Regions from separate parts of the Paenibacillus sp. Leaf72 genome, predicted to be linked through region 2. Evidence: riboswitches for the same ligand, from Rfam matches in the RefSeq annotation. Region 2 holds a riboswitch; the other holds the start of a gene.
What was found. A riboswitch is a leader RNA that binds a small molecule or an ion and turns the genes downstream of it on or off. The one in region 2 is predicted to bind FMN.
Positions count from the first base shown of each region.

Region 1: it holds a riboswitch for FMN, as region 2 does, so the genes downstream of both, ribD (bifunctional diaminohydroxyphosphoribosylaminopyrimidine deaminase/5-amino-6-(5-phosphoribosylamino)uracil reductase RibD) here and ASF12_RS21980 (DMT family transporter) in region 2, are expected to answer to the same signal.

Region 1 covers NZ_LMLV01000001.1:413,253-421,401, reverse strand. Annotated here, with positions in the region: gene sigF (RNA polymerase sporulation sigma factor SigF) at 1-49, shown strand, start outside; gene ASF12_RS01860 (stage V sporulation protein AA) at 163-813, shown strand; gene ASF12_RS01855 (stage V sporulation protein AB) at 806-1,234, shown strand; gene ASF12_RS01850 (spore germination protein) at 1,294-3,105, shown strand; gene lysA (diaminopimelate decarboxylase) at 3,222-4,553, shown strand; gene ASF12_RS01840 (peptidylprolyl isomerase) at 4,610-5,041, shown strand; FMN riboswitch at 5,239-5,449, shown strand; gene ribD (bifunctional diaminohydroxyphosphoribosylaminopyrimidine deaminase/5-amino-6-(5-phosphoribosylamino)uracil reductase RibD) at 5,604-6,710, shown strand; gene ribE (riboflavin synthase) at 6,726-7,415, shown strand; gene ASF12_RS01825 (bifunctional 3,4-dihydroxy-2-butanone-4-phosphate synthase/GTP cyclohydrolase II) at 7,467-8,149, shown strand, end outside.
Region 2 covers NZ_LMLV01000030.1:158,280-166,428, reverse strand. Annotated here, with positions in the region: gene ASF12_RS22000 (efflux RND transporter permease subunit) at 1-442, opposite strand, end outside; gene ASF12_RS21995 (HAMP domain-containing sensor histidine kinase) at 526-1,902, opposite strand; gene ASF12_RS21990 (response regulator transcription factor) at 1,895-2,578, opposite strand; gene ASF12_RS21985 (putative sporulation protein YtxC) at 2,742-3,683, opposite strand; gene ASF12_RS21980 (DMT family transporter) at 3,789-4,778, opposite strand; FMN riboswitch at 4,911-5,059, opposite strand; gene ASF12_RS34675 (hypothetical protein) at 5,176-5,349, opposite strand; gene ASF12_RS21975 (MFS transporter) at 5,404-6,903, opposite strand; gene ASF12_RS21970 (MerR family transcriptional regulator) at 7,042-7,866, shown strand; gene mqnC (cyclic dehypoxanthinyl futalosine synthase) at 7,995-8,149, opposite strand, start outside.

The DNA.
Region 1 (8,149 bases), on a different contig from region 2:
TCTGGAGAAAAAAATATTGCAGTCCATCAAAGATCAAATCGCCTTGTAGGCGGTTTGATCTTTTTTTCTTGTTTTTACCTGCTGCAGCGTGACTATCTTATTCCTGTTTTTCTCATACTAAAAGGGAAACGAACCCAAGTACAGATAAAGGACTGATGACGGATGGATACGATGCAGCGGCAGCCTCTCTATTTGCGCTTGCGCAAGCGGATTGGAATACGCCCCGGGAAAGAAGTGACGCTCGGGCAGGCGGCGAGGCTGCTTGGCGAGTCCGAAGAGCAGGAACGCCGCTTGGGCCAGCTCGTTCTATATCGTCACAGCAAGCCAGACGGCAACCGCGTCGTCATCGATTTGCTGCAAATCGTCAGCCGGCTGCGGGAGCTTGAGCCAGGCTTGTCTATTGAAGCCTATGGCGATCCGCAGGTGTTGGTCATGATTGCGGACAAGCCGCCCAAGCCGCGGATTCCGCTGCTTATTTTTTCGTGGCTGCTGCTGTTTTTTGGCGCGGGTCTGGCAATTATGAACTTCCATACCGACGTCAGCATGAAGGAGGTCCATATTCGGATCGTCGAGCTGATTACCGGAGAGCATAACGAGCATCCGCTGTGGTTTCAAATTCCATATTCCTTCGGCATAGGGCTGGGCATGGTGCTGTTTTTCAACCATCTGTTCCGAAAAAGGTTCAATGAAGAGCCGAATCCGCTTGAGGTAGAGCTGTTCACCTACCAGGAAAATGTGAACGCCTACGTCATCGCCGACGAGATGCGTAAAAAAAATGATCGCCAAACCGCTCGGAGTGAGGACGATGCTTGATTGGCCGATTCATGCATTTATTGTCATGCTGGGCTTATCGGGAGGACTTGCAGTAGGCAGCGGACTGGTGGCGCTGCTAACGGTGCTGGATCTTATTCCGCGGCTTGCGCAGATCGCTTATGCCTATAGCCTGTCCATTTGGTTTGAGACGGCCGTTATAAGCGGGGCGGTCTATTGGACATTCGCAGATTTTTTCGATTGGAAGCTTTCGCTTGCAGGCATTACATCACAAATGGCTGCCGGGCTGCTGAACGGCATTTTCGTCGGCTTGCTTGCGGCGGCGCTTACGGAGGTGCTGAACGTCTTCCCCATCCTCGCCAAACGCATCCATTTGTCGGACTATTTAGTTGGCCTTGTGATGGCGATGGTGCTTGGCAAAACATTGGGATCGCTGCTGGACTGGCTTTGGTATCAATGGTAGGAAAATGGCAGAGAAATAAGATGGCAATGCTGGAGAACTGAGTGAGGTGAAGGAAGAAGATGGATAAGGATCAGGAGCAGCATAATGAACCGGGACAAGATTACAAGCACGCTAGTATTCCTGACATGATGAAGCTGGGAAATGAGCGTGGCACGGATACAGATAGGGACATCCATTCATCCGGCAAAAGAAAACGAGGCTGGCGGCAGGTGAAGGAGTTTATTCACGCCAAGCAGCTTGTTGGAGGGGAGCATCAGGAGCGACGCGAGGAGAGTAGAAGCGACCAGCAGCAAAATAGGGAGGAAGGGCAGCATGGCCACGGCCAGCCGCTGCATGCCCGTTCTAAAACGCTGGGACGAAGGAAGTCGCAAGGCAAAGGGCAGGGCAGCAAGCAAGGGCAGGATGGCCGAGAGGAACGAATACCTTCTGATTTGGATGACGTGCTGGAGCGGCTGAAAAATGAGCTTGGCTACGGCACCAGCTTCGATGTTGTCGTTCGGGAAATGATCTTCGGCGAGCGGCGGGTTGCCTTCGTGTTTATGAACGGTTTGGCAAAGGATACGCTGCAAACAGAAGTGCTTAAGCGGCTGACCTATTTGCAGCCGGACGATTTGTCATCCGATGCGCTGCATGCCTTTCTAGATATGTATGTGCCAGCGACTCAAGTTAGGTCTGAGCAGGATTGGAACAAGCTGCTGACGGGCATTCTCTCTGGGGGAACGGCGCTGTTCATCGACAAGGAAGCGACGGCGCTGCTCATTGACGCCAAAAACTACCCGGCCCGCTCGCCGGACGAGCCGAGCCTGGAGCGGGCCGTCAGGGGCAGCCGTGACGGTTTCGTCGAAACGTTGATGATGAATATATCGCTTGTACGGCGCAGACTGCGCGACCCGCAGCTTCGTTACGAGCTGGTGCAGATCGGCGAGCGAACGCAGACGGATGTCTGTATCGCCTACATTGACGATCTGGTAGACAAGGAATTGCTTAAATCCATTAAGGAAAAAATTTCGATCGTCAAGGTTGACGGCCTTCCGCTTGCCGACAAGCAGCTGGAGGAGGCGACCGTTAAACGGGGCTGGAGCCCATTCCCGCTTGTGCGTTACTCTGAGCGTCCAGACGTCGTAGCCTCACATTTGCTTGAAGGGGCAGTTGTCGTCTTCGTGGATACGTCGCCGAGCGTCATGATTTTGCCGACGACGTATTTCGATCTTATCCAGCATGTCGAGGAAAATCGCCAGACGCCGTTTATCGGTACCTATCTGCGCTGGGTACGATTTATTGGCATATTCGCCTCGCTTTTTCTGCTGCCGCTCTGGCTGCTGTTCGTTATCCATCCTGAGCTAAAGCCGCAGGCGCTGGAATTTCTCGGACCTTCAAAAACCGGCAAGCTGCCGCTGCTCGTGCAGTTTTTGCTGGCAGAGGTCGGCGTCGATCTGCTGCGCCTCGCCTCGGTGCATACACCAACTTCGCTGGCAACGGCGATGTCGCTCGTATCGGCTATTCTCATTGGGGATATTGCAGTGAAGACAGGCATTTTCGTCAACGAGGTCATTTTGTACATGTCGGTTGCGGCTATTGGCATGTTTGCGACGCCGAGCTATGAGCTGGGCCTGGCGAACCGGATTATCAGACTTGTGCTCATTACGCTTGTAGCTGCTCTCCAGGTTCCTGGCTTTATTGTCGGGACGACGGTCATCTTGCTGTTTTTGTGCATGGAGCGTTCATTCAACCGCCCTTACATGTGGCCGTTCATCCCGTTCGACTTCAGAGCGATGATGAGTATTATTTTCCGGACGCCCGTGCTGCAAAATCGCAAGCGGCCCAATCTGCTGCGGCCGCAGCAGCTCGATAAAATGCCTAAAACGGAGTGAAATCGGAAAAAATGCAAATGACATGTTAAATTATCCATTACGCTTGCGGGTAGATTACGATATACTGTTGCTATTGGTGCAAATCGAATCTATTCACGTATGGAGGAATAATAACAATGTACTTGCATGGAACGAGCAAAGTTAATGCCCAGGGGCATTTGGAAATCGGTGGCTGCGATGTAACGGAGCTGGCGAAAGAATATGGTACGCCGCTATATATTGTCGATGAGGCGCTTGTGCGTAAGCGTGCGAATGAATATGTGACTGCTTTTCAACAATCCGGCCTGCAATTCCAAGTGGCCTATGCAAGCAAAGCATTCAGCACAATGGCCATGTGTGCGCTTGCCGAGCAGGAAAACCTGTCACTTGACGTCGTTTCCGACGGAGAGCTTCATACGGCGCTGAAAGCGGGCTTCCCGGCAGCGCGCATCCACTTTCACGGCAACAATAAATCGCCGGATGAAATCAACATGGCGCTTGATGCAGGCATCGGCTGCTTCGTAGTAGACAATTCTATTGAGCTTAAAGTGCTTAATGCGCTGGCGAAGGACAAAGGCTTGACAGTTAAAATTTTGCTGCGGATTACGCCGGGTGTTGAGGCGCATACGCATGACTATATTTCCACAGGCCAACAGGATTCCAAGTTCGGCTTCGACTTGACGAATGGCGCGGCTAAGCAGGCGATTAAAGAAGCGATGGAGCTGTCCAATCTGGATGTGCTTGGCGTTCATTCCCACATCGGCTCGCAAATTTTTGAAGTAGACGGCTTCCAGATGGCTGTTGAGAAAATGTCGGCGTTTGCGATTGAAATTCGCCAAGACCTTGGCTTGACGTTCCAGGTTATCAACCTTGGCGGAGGCTTCGGCATCCGTTATGTTGACGGAGATTCCCCGCTTCCAGTTGCTCAATACGTGGCAGCGATCACGGATACGCTTATTTCCAGCTTTACGGCAGCGGATTTCCCGCTTCCTGAAATTTGGGTTGAGCCAGGCCGCAGCATGGTTGGCGATGCAGGCACAACGCTTTATACCGTTGGAACGAGCAAAGAAATACCAGGCGTGCGCAAATATATCGCTGTAGACGGCGGCATGATGGATAACCCGCGTCCGGCGCTGTATCAATCCGTTTATGAAGCGATGCTAGCGAATCGTGCGAACGAAGCGAACGAAGAGACCGTTACCGTAGCGGGCAAAGCTTGCGAAAGCGGCGACAAGCTCATTATTGATCTGGAATTGCCGAAAGCAAACAGCGGCGATCTGCTTGCAGTATTTTGCACGGGCGCTTATAATTATTCGATGGCGAGCAACTACAACCGTTTCCGCCGTCCAGCCGTCGTATTTGTCAAAGATGGCGTGTCTGATCTCGTCGTTCAGCGCGAATCTTTGGACAATATTGTCGGCAATGACTTGCTTCCGGCAAGACTTCGCAAAACAGCCCTTGCGAAATAAGGGTTAAATTTGGTAACGTAGTCTTATTCGGATATAGAAAGGTAGATGTTTAATAGATGGCAAAACAAGCGAAAATTACAATGGCAAACGGAGCAGAGGTTATTATTGACCTTTTTGATCAAGATGCGCCTAACACAGTTGCAAACTTTGAGAAGCTTGCAAACGATGGTTTTTATAATGGTTTGACTTTCCACCGCGTAATTCCGGGCTTCGTTGCTCAAGGCGGCTGCCCTACAGGCAACGGCACTGGCGGACCTGGCTACACAATCAACTGTGAAATCAACCCGAATAAGCATGAGCGCGGTACGCTTGCAATGGCACATGCTGGACGCAACACAGGCGGAAGCCAATTCTACATCGGCTATGCTCCACAGCCGCATTTGGATGGCGGACACACTGTATTTGGCAAAGTCGCTAAAGGCATGGAGCATGTTGACACGTTCCGCCAAGGCGAAAAAATGGAAAAAGTTGAAATCGTAACGGTTTAATCGTTGCGGGAAGGCCGTTTGTTTTTTCGATTCGTCGGAAAAACAAGCGGCTTTTTTACAAAAGAATAGGACAGTGTGGCTGCTAACCTGAGAATTAAAATCGAAATTTCTTGCTTTTTCAATTTTGCGGTGGTAACATTTCATCAGAGTTACATTTTAAAAGTAAGTGACCAATATTTTATAAAAATAATACAGTGACTTTCCTTCGGGGTCGGGTGAAATTCCCAACCGGCGGTGATCAGGAGGCTGTCTAAGCGCTTTGAACGATGAAGCGACATAGCTGCTGCCTGTCAGTCCGTGACCCGTGTACATTCCATTCAGAGCGTGTGAACGCATGAGCGGTTTGTATACGGCTGACCTGGTGCAATTCCGGGACCGACAGTACAGTCTGGATGGGAGAAGGAGACACTTTCAAGGCGTGATTTCATGCTTATTTGCTTGCACTTTTTTTTGCTGGGCAATTAGGTCTGTTAAAATCGATTATTTGTGTACTTGAAAGCGGGTCTCTAAGGTATACTCTCATCTCCGTTGGCTATGTTGCTAATGGAGGTTTTTTGCGTTCATGGATATTTTGAATGACAGTTATTATATGAGCTTGGCACTGGATATGGCAGAGAAAGCGGCGGGGCAGACGGATATTAATCCCGTCGTCGGCTGCGTCGTTGTAAAGGATGGCCGGATTATTGGCCTTGGCACGCATCTCAAGCGGGGAACCGGGCATGCCGAGGTGCATGCGCTGCAAATGGCGGGAGAGGAAGCGGAAGGCGCCACCGCTTATGTGACGCTGGAGCCTTGCAGCCATTTTGGCAAGACGCCTCCTTGCTGCGAACGGCTAATTGATGCCAAGGTCGCACGGGTAGTCGTGGCTACGACCGATCCGAACCCGCAGGTAGCTGGGCGTGGCCTTGAACGGCTGAAGGAATGCGGCATTGAGGTTGAAGTAGGCCTTCTCGGAGACCGCTCCAACCAAATGAATGAGAAATTCAACAAATACATTACGACGAAGCTGCCGTTTGTCACCCTTAAGACAGCGAGCACGCTCGACGGCAAAATCGCTTCCCGCACCGGCGACAGCAGATGGGTAACGGGCAGTGCGGCAAGGGAGCAGGTGCACACGCTGCGCCATCAGCATATGGGCATCATGGTCGGTATCGGCACCGTGCTTGCCGATGATCCGCAGCTGACGACGAGAGCGGACGTTCCGGCGCTGCATCCGGTGCGTATAGTCATCGACAGCAGCCTTAAGCTGCCGCTTACCGCGCGTGTGGTGACGGATCGGACGGCAAGGACGATCGTCATCGCAACTGAGCAGGCGGATGATGCCAAGGCGCAGGAGCTGCTGGCAGCTGGCGTTGAGCTCATTCGGGCAGGCACTGGCAAGCAGGTGGATTTGCCAGAAGCGATGAGAAAGCTTGGCGAGCTGGAAATTGGTTCGGTTTTGCTGGAAGGTGGCGGCAAGCTTAATGGCGCGATGCTGACAGCCGGACTCATCGACAAAATCATGCTTTATATGGCACCTAAAATTATTGGCGGGGCAGCCGCTCCCGGCACCTTTGATTTTGAAGGCTTCGAGAAAATGGCACAGGCTATTGAGCTGGAGCGTATGCAGGTGGAACAAGCGGGAGCTGATATTTGCATTAGCGGCTACCCTGTCTATCGCGATGTTTAGAGAGGAGGGCTGGCCGTGTTTACAGGTCTGATTGAAGAAGTCGGTAAGCTGAAACGGGTGGTCAAGCAGGGTGAGGCTATGGTAGTAACGATTGCTGCTTCCCGCGTTCTCGAAGGCGTAGCGCTGGGTGACAGCATAGCGGTAAACGGCGTTTGTCTGACAGTCATCTCCTTTACAGGCAGCACCTTTGATGCCGATGTAATGCCAGAAACGTACCGGCGCTCCAATCTTCACCAGCTGAAGCCCGGGGAGCAGGTCAACCTGGAGCGGGCGATGCTGGCAGGAGGGCGCTTCGGCGGTCATATGGTGCAGGGGCATATTGACGGTACAGGCATCATTGCCAAAAGGGAAACCGACGCTAATGCTGTCATATTCAGCATAAAGCTCCATGATGCGGCAACGCTGAAATATGTCATTCCTAAAGGTTCGATCGCTATTGATGGCATCAGCTTGACGGTTGTCGGGACGAATGATTCTGGCTTCTCGGTGTCGGTCATCCCACATACGCTGGGAGAAACGGCATTACTGGATAAGCGCATAGGCGATTCGGTTAATATCGAATGCGATATGATTGGCAAATATGTGGAGCATTTGCTGCATTTCAAGCCAGCACGCGAGGCTGGTGCGGCTTCCGGCGGCAAAGCCGGCAAGGCTGGCGGAGCAAAGCTGAGCGCTGCTTTTTTAAGTGAAAATGGATTTATGTAATAACCAGGTAGTGGCTAGTTGAAGTGGTGAATGATCAGGGAGGGAAGCTTTATGGGACAGCAGGATCAGCCTTTAGAGAAATCTTTGTTCAATACGATTGAGGAAGCGCTTGAGGATTTGCTGCTTGGCAAGCCCGTTATCGTTGTAGATGATGAGGATCGGGAAAATGAGGGCGACCTCATTGCGCTGGCCTCCATGGCGACGCCTGAAGTCATCAATTTTATGATTACAAAGGCGCGGGGGCTTGTGTGTGTTCCGATTACCGCAGAGCGGGCGGAGCAATTGGAGCTGCCGCCGATGGTAGCGCGCAACACGGATTTTCATGGAACGGCGTTTACCGTTTCCGTTGACCATATTTCCACAACGACCGGCATCTCCGCGCATGAGCGCTCCGAGACGGTCAAGTCGCTCATTGACCCGAACACGAAGGCGGCAGATTTCCGCAAGCCGGGCCACATTTTCCCGCTAATTGCGAAAGATGGCGGTGTGCTCAGACGGGCAGGCCATACAGAGGCAGGTATCGATCTGGCCCTGATGTGCGGCTCGGAACCGGCAGCGGTCATTTGCGAGGTCATTAATGAAGATGGCACGATGGCAAGATTGCCGGATCTCGTGGCGTTTAAGCATGAGCATGATCTCAAGCTTATTACAATCCAAGAGCTGATTATATACCGCAATGCGAAGGAAAAGCTCGTCGAGCGTGTCGTTGAGGTTAATATGCCAACGGATTTCGG
Region 2 (8,149 bases):
AATCTCCTTCGGCAGCAAATACAGCCGCTTGATAAATAGGCTGGCTATTTGCCGACAAGCGCTGCACCGTTACACTCGCATTATCAGCCAGCTTCAGCTTGTTCACCTCAGCTTCAACTTCGCTGTATTTTTTGTCCATGTCGGTGCCGAAGGGAAACTGGATAAAAATGCTGGCTGCATTTTCAGAAGAGGTGCTCGTTAGCGACTCATAGCCCTGCACGCGCTTCAAATTGTCTTCAATCGGCTTTGCAACGTCCGACTCGATTTCCTCCGTTGAGGCGCCGGGCTGAACCGCCTGCACGAATACGGCCGGGAAATCCAAATCCGGAAACGTCTGCTGCTTAATTTGCGTGGAGGCATACAAGCCATACCCTAGCACCAAAGCGCATAATAAAATGACGGCAACGCTATTTTTCAAACTAAATTTGGTCAATCGATTCACTGTGTATCTCTCCTCTCGCTGTATAACCTCCTTCATCATAACGAGTAATTTTGTACTAATTATGTACAGGGCCGCCGTCTGCCCTAATTGGATTTATCTGGTGGAGCGAGCGGCAGCACAACGGTCATCGTCGTCCCTTTGCCCACTGTACTCTCTACCCTGATTTCCCCCGCATGGAGCTCGACAATCCGCTTAACGATCGAGAGGCCGATGCCATTTCCGCCAACGGCACGCTCGCGGGCTTGATCTATTTTATAAAAGGGTTTGAAAATATGGTGTAGCTCCTCCTCCGGAATGCCCACTCCACTGTCGGCAACCGACACGGTCACGCTATGCTGGCTTACCGACAAGTTAATCGCAATGACGCCTCCAGCTCCAGTGAACTTAATCGCATTGCTCAGCAGGTTCGTCCAAAGCTGGCTCAGCTTATCTTCATCAGCCGAAATCGTTACGGGCTCCAGGTCCAAATCGAGCTGAATGTTCTTGTAAAACCAAAGCGGCTCGCTGGCAATCATGACATCTTTAAGCTGCTCATCCAAGCGATATTGGCTCATATTCGGCTGAATTTGGTCCTGCTCGAGCGCGGACAGCTTGAGCAAATCCTGTGTCAGCCGGGAAAGGCGGTCGCTTTCCTCCTCGATAATGGTGAGCAGGCGGAGACGGCTTTCCTCATCCATTTTTTTCTGCTTAAGCGCCATTGTGAAGCCTTTAATCGAAGTAAGCGGAGACTGGATTTCATGAGAAACGTCCGAGACGAACTGCCTTCTCACCCGCTCCAGCGAATCGAGCTCCTGCGCCATCTGATTGAAGCTTGCTGTCAGCTCGCCGATCTCATCCTTGCGTTTCGTAGCAAGCCTGATGCTGAAATCGCCTTTTGCCATTTTGCGCGTAGCCAAGGTTAAATGCTTCAAAGGCCGCACCATATAACGGGAGGTGACGATAACTAGAAGCGTTCCGACTAATAGCACCAAAATAAGCTGCATGCGGAAATAGCCGAAAGCCAGATTGGCAACGCCATTCGTTTCAGGCTTTATAAACAAGGCATAAGCATGTCCTTCAATTTGAAAAGGAAGCCCTACGACGAGCCGGTCATAATCTTTATCCATTCCGCCCCGGTAAACGCCGCCGTTCAGCACGCTGCGCAGACTTTCCCCCTCTACGTGCAGCTTATGATTGGCAACCTTATCGGTTTCATGAAGCGGTATGCCTTGTTCGTCATAAACGATAAAGGTAAAAATCGGCAGCGCAGTAATCCCCTCCATTAAAGCATCCAAATTGTTCGGATAAGAGTGTTTGTAAGATTCAATTATCGTTTTGCCGCTGGCGATTAAATTGTCCTGTACGTAGGTACGAAGCTTGTAGCTAAATAAAAAATGGGTCATGAAAAAGCTTAAAACGACGCTCGCCAAAACCGATGCAACAAACACCAAAATTAAGCGGACATACAGCGATTTAATCACGGTATACCTCCAACCGGTAGCCAAGCCCCCAGATCGTCACGATTTTAAAATCCTGATCATACGCGGCAAAACGCTCCCTCAGACGTTTAACATGCGTATCCACCGCCCGCTCGTCGCCCTTGTAATCGTAGCCCCATATTTGCTCAATTAACGCATCGCGCTTGAACAGCTTGCCCGGATAGCTTGCCAGCAAAAACAGCAGCTCAAATTCCTTGAGCGGTATGGACTCACTTGAGCCCGTATCCTTATAGCGGATTTGATAGCTTGTTTTATCGAGCGTCACTTGGCCAAGCCTGACGATTTGCGAGATTGAAATCCGGTACCGCTTCAGCAGCGCCTTCACCCGCATGACCAGCTCCATCGGGTCAAAAGGCTTCACCATATAATCGTCGGTGCCCAGCCGAAAGCCTTTAATTCGCTCCGGCGCCTCCCCTTTGGCGGTAATCATCATAATCGGCTTGTCCCCCGCTTCCCGCACCCGGCGGCAAAGCTCCCAGCCATCCATCTTCGGCATCATAATGTCCAGAATAATGAGATCAACCGGATGATTGCAAAAATAATCCCATGCGTCCGCTCCGTTGCCTTGCTCTATAATCTCCATGCCTTCATCCTCCAAATACAAACGGAGCAGCTGGCGGATATGCGGATCGTCATCTACTACGAGTACGGTCGTCATGCGGCTACCTTCTTCCCGATTTTAAGTACAGTTCTATGTCATAGTGTAATACACATTTTTGTATTTTTTATGTAGGAAGTGAAAAAAACTCGCCGTTGATCGGCGAGCCTGCAGCTAGTTTATTTGGCTAGTTCATAATGCTGATTCATATTACTGATTTATTTTAAGGCTGAGTAACACCATCATTCCATTCCCCCATTGCGTGGGAGCACAACACGCAATCATTGCACACCGACACCCGGTTGTCAAAAATCGTTTCAATCGTCCGAATGACCTGCATATCGACCTGCTGCGTATGAACGACAATTTGCTTCGGTGATGCAGCAATTAGCGAGCTGATGACCATATCCTCAATGTTCATTTCCGTTTCCAGCATTTCGGCTACCAAGCGATCGGAATGCGGCTTCGGCTCAAACAATTGAAATTTGTCATTATACAAAATAAATTCATGGTTGCCTTTATGAACCAAATGGACCATGGCGACCTTCGATTGCTGCAGCCCAACAAAATATTTGAGCAGCGAAATAAACTCCTGATATTGCTTATCCAGCACATATTCATCCAAGGCATATTCCACAATATCGCCTAGCTCGTGACGATATCCATGAAGTCTGAAGGTGGCGATACCGCCAAGGTCGAGCTGTGTATTTTCACTTAAATACAGTTCGATTTCCTCGGCTACCTTAAGCTTGCGGCGCTTTCTGTCCGCATCCAGAAACTTGGCATTCAAGCCATCCAGATCGGTATCCTGCATCAGCTGGCTGCAATATTTTTCGATAACGGAGATGTCCGTGGAATGGCCGCCCTGATATTTTTTCTTAATGATGCTGATGAGCATTTCCGATTCCAAATTGGTTACAACAAATTCAGCAAGCGCTTTGGCTGCACTGTGGTACAGCATTTCTCCATGCTTATTCAGTTGAAAATAAGGCGTTGCCGACTGGCACATAATGCTGCCCGCAGGCTGCAGCTCGAACTGCACCAAACGCCCCTGTGATGCTGCTTCAATATGTAGATCCTCATTCGTATATTGCGCCATTAAGGCCGCTAATCCAGCTGCCGTAGATTGAAGCTTGGAAGGCAGCGTAACGGTGAATAGTTCCATAAAAAAGCCAACCCCTTTCATTCCCCTCTAAACAGTATATGGTGCACGAAGCAACGATATACGATGAAGACATTGGGAATGAAGGGGGCTATGAATGTGCTGGATTTAAGCGGCAGCTTGTGGCTGCTGAACAGCCTGTTCATTGCTGCTGCGGCTCATAAGCCATAAGGTCAGCCAAATGAGCAGGAAGCCGCTAAGCTGCCCTAACGTCAGCGTCTGGCCAAATACGAGCCAGTTAATCAATACGCCGACGGCAGGGAAGGAAAGCTCAGCAAGCGTCGCGTATACAGCTTTAGTTGAGGAAAGCCCTTTGTAATACAGAAGCATGCTGATTAAGCCTGGGAAAAAGGCTTGAAACAATAAATTGACGGCAATCAGCGACAATTGGCTGCCCTCAGCATTGAGGCTCCACGCGTCGCCGCTTGCCAGCAAAATAACGCTGAGCAGCGGCAGGGCAAGCAGAAACCTGAGGGACGTCACAATGGAAAAGGACAATTTCTTTTGCAGCAAATATTTGCCCATGACGGTCGAACCGCCCCACAATGCCGCCGCGATGATCGAGAACAGGCAGCTGAGCAAAGCAAGATCATGCAGGCCAACTAACGGCGAGCCGAACCCGAAGGTCAGCAAATAGGTGCCTGCGAGCGCCGCCAGCAAAAAGACGAAAAACTTCCGCGGCAGCTTTTCCTTCAGCAAAACTCTGGCGAGCAAAATCGCAAATAACGGCTGGAGCTTCTGAAGCAGGAGCACCGCATTCGCGCTGCCATGCGAGAAGGCTGCGGTGAACAACACCGTCGCTACAGCTGAGCCGCCCCAGGAAATGAACAGCAGCGCCCCAATGACGCCAATTGACAGCTTGCCGACTAATGTACGGCGGAATTTAAACAATACGGGGACTGCGTAAAAAGCGAGCAAAATATGCTCAATAAATACAATTTGCGCCGAGGTAAAGCTTTTGAGCAATAAAATACGGAACAGCGGGTCAAGACCCCAAAGTGTCGCGCCAAGCGCCACATACCATATCCCGTTAATGCCTGCAATGCGTGATGTTCGCCAGCCCGCTTTCTCGCTAGCCAGCTCTAATGTGTTCTGCAATTCAAAAACCTCCTGAGAAAGTTTTGAATTGAACCTTCTTTTCACTATGAAAAAGAAACAATGCCCCTGTCAGTAAACTGACAAGGGCATCATCAACAAACCTGATAAATGAATGTCATTTAACAAGCTGGTTCTGATCTTCTCCCGTCCGGACTATACCGTCGGCTCTGGATTCTCACCAGATCAGTCCCGGCTGCAAGCAGCTAGGAGTCGCGGGCTCTGGATGCTCCGAACGCATCCTTACCGCCGGTAGGGAATTGCACCCTGCCCTGAAGATTCATATTCGATTAAATCGTATTGTAACACAAAAGATTACAGTTTGAATAGTCTATTTGCATGGAAAATTTGCATTTCCGATTAAAATTTTATTTTTCCGACCTCTTTTCTTGGTTTTCATCTATTCCTCGACCAAATTTCTACCAACCCTCATCCGTTCCTCGTCCCTTTGCTTTAACTTTTCAAGCAGCAAATCATGCTGCTTGCTGTCTTCTTTAATGATGTTTCTGCCTGCAAGAATGAAATAGGCGATCCCGCCTAACATGCATACAATCACTATTATTTGATTAATCATCTACGAACCCTCCCCTCGTCCCAATTAATAACCATGCCTTGCTGCTTAACCGGATCAGGACCGAGCGGAGCTTCTTTTCTTAGAACGCGTTCTTGTCAAACCAACGCTTACCGAAGCTGCCACTAAAAATAAGGTAACACCCGCAATAATCGTGAAAAAGGACTGATCAAAAGCAGCACGGCCTGCTGCTTTTAGCGCCTCGGCAGCCTGTGCAGGCAATCCTTCTGCAACTAGAAGCGCTTCATCCAAACTGTCTTTCACATTACCTGGAACTTGGAGTCCAGCAGGGATTTTCATAGTCAAAGTGTATACAAGGCCTGACATACTTCCGATGATCGCAATACCCGACGCTCCGCCCATCTCATAGGCTACTTCCTCAATCGATGCAGCCATACCCGCTTTCTCAGGGGGAGCATAGCTCATAATAGAATGCGATGCTGCTGTCATCCCTGCTCCTAGGCCTGCACCAAGGAGAGCCAGTCCAACAATCTGCCCGGCAATGCCCGAATCAAATTGCAGAAGATACACACCCATTCCCAGTGCCGCGATTAGAAGGGCGGCGCTCTTAATACGAATGACATCATAGCGATGCAGAATCGATCCAGTCAGCGGACCAGCAATGAGTGCTGCTAGCGGTATGCTTAACGTATACAGCCCCGCTAGAAGCGGACTCAGGCCTTCCACCAGTTGAAGACGCTGGGTCACCATATACTGAACCCCCATCTGCGCAAATGTACCTACCAAAGCCGTAATAAATGCAGCCGAGAAACCATTTATTTTAAATAGCGAAAGATCAATAAGTGGATTTTCATTTCTATTTTGCCGACGAATAAAGATGATTAAAGCCACGATGCCGATAACAGCCCCTATGACCGCAAAAGTCAGCGACCCTTCGCGCCGAGCAAACTCCTTAATGGAATAGATAATCGCTACCATCGCTATCATAATTTGAATCGAACTAATTAAATCCCACTTCTTTTCTTTATTGCCCGGATGATTTGGCACATATAGCAGTGTCAATACAAGTGCAATAATGGCAATAGGAAGGTTAATTAAAAACACTGAACCCCACCAGAAATGCTCCAGAAGAAGTCCACCTACGATGGGACCTAGCCCTGCACCTCCAGAAGCAACAGAGCCCCAAATGCCGATTGCCAATCCAAGCTCGCGTCCATCTGTAAAGGTAATTCTGATAATCGACAATGTGGCAGGCATCATCATGGATGCTCCGATGGCAAGCAGAACCCGTCCCGCCACTAGCACATAGGGAGCGGGAGAAAAAGCGGCAAGTAATGAAGCTGCAGTAAAGACGAGCAAGCCGGCAGAAAAGATTTTTTTATGCCCCCAGCGGTCGCCTAACGTTCCCATTGCAGGAAGCAGGCCCGCCATAACGAGCGAATAGCCATTCAAAATCCACAATTTTTCCGAAGCGGACGCACCGAGATCGTGGGTTAAGCTGGGCAATGCCGTATACAGGATGGTCATATCCATCACAATAAGTAAAAGTGCGCTTGAAACGATAACCAGAACCAACCAACGTTTGAATTTAGACATGTTATTCCTCCATGAATACAAGTTAACTTGCTTCAAACACTAAAGTATCGGGTTACCCCATAGTCAAGCCTAAATTGTTAGGCTACAATAGGGTTGATGGTTGATTCATTTTGTTAGCTTATAACGGAGGAATGAACGATGTCCGAGAGCCGCAGCTTATATCTTACGACCAGCGAATTTGCCAAAACTTGCGGGGTTACCAAACATACCCTGTTTCATTATGATGAGATCGGGCTTTTAAAACCAGAATATGTAAACTCAAAAGGTTATCGTTATTACTCCGTTCAGCAATGTTACGTACTGGATATTATCAATGTACTGAAAAAAGCGGGGAGCTCCCTACAGGAAATCAAAGGGTTTATTCAGAATCAGAACACTCCTCTGTTCATAGAACTGCTCGAACAGAAACTGCATGAACTAGAGATGGAACAGATTAGAATACAAAGGATGCAAAGACTTTTGAAAGGCGCCATCGAAATGTCGGAGCAAGCTGCAGGAGTACTTCAAGAGGGACCGTCAGTGGCGGAAGGTGATGAGGAATATTTTATTGTCACTCAACTGGAACAGGGCGATGGTGACAAGGAGTTTGCTCACAAATTAAATGAACATCGCAGCTACTGTGAAAATCACTTGATTGAAACCGAGTTTCCGATAGGGACTATTTTAGGCAAGGATCATTTTGAATCAGGCGATTATTATGGGGACTTCATTGCCAATAAGCTAAAAGCTCCGATAGTAGGAGATCGAATAATTATCAAACCCAAAGGGCTTTATGTTGTCATGAATCATCGAGGATCTTATGAAACGATGTCCGAAACGTACGCTATAATAAAAAAATATATGGAAAGTAACGGCTTGTCCATATGCGGAAATGCGTATGCGGTAGAAGTGCTCAGCTACCTTTCGGTAAAAAATCCGAACGACTATATTATACAAATATCGGTCGAGGTGTCTGAAGTGTGAAATGCTGCTTTAGAGGCAAGAACACAAAAACGCTTGTCTAATATCTATCCTGTAACGGATAAAATATTAGACAAGCGTTAGTAAGTTTAATTACCGAAAGTAGCTCCGAATTAGCTGATCACTAAAACCTAATTTTGCATTACAAAATCCTGCTCAGCCTTATCGCTTTCATTGTACATCCGCAAAATTTCATAGCGAGTATTGCGCTGCGCCGGAACTTTGCCCGCTTCGCGAATAAGCTTCAAAATCAGCTCAATGTTGACCTTGTGCGTTGTGCCCGCAG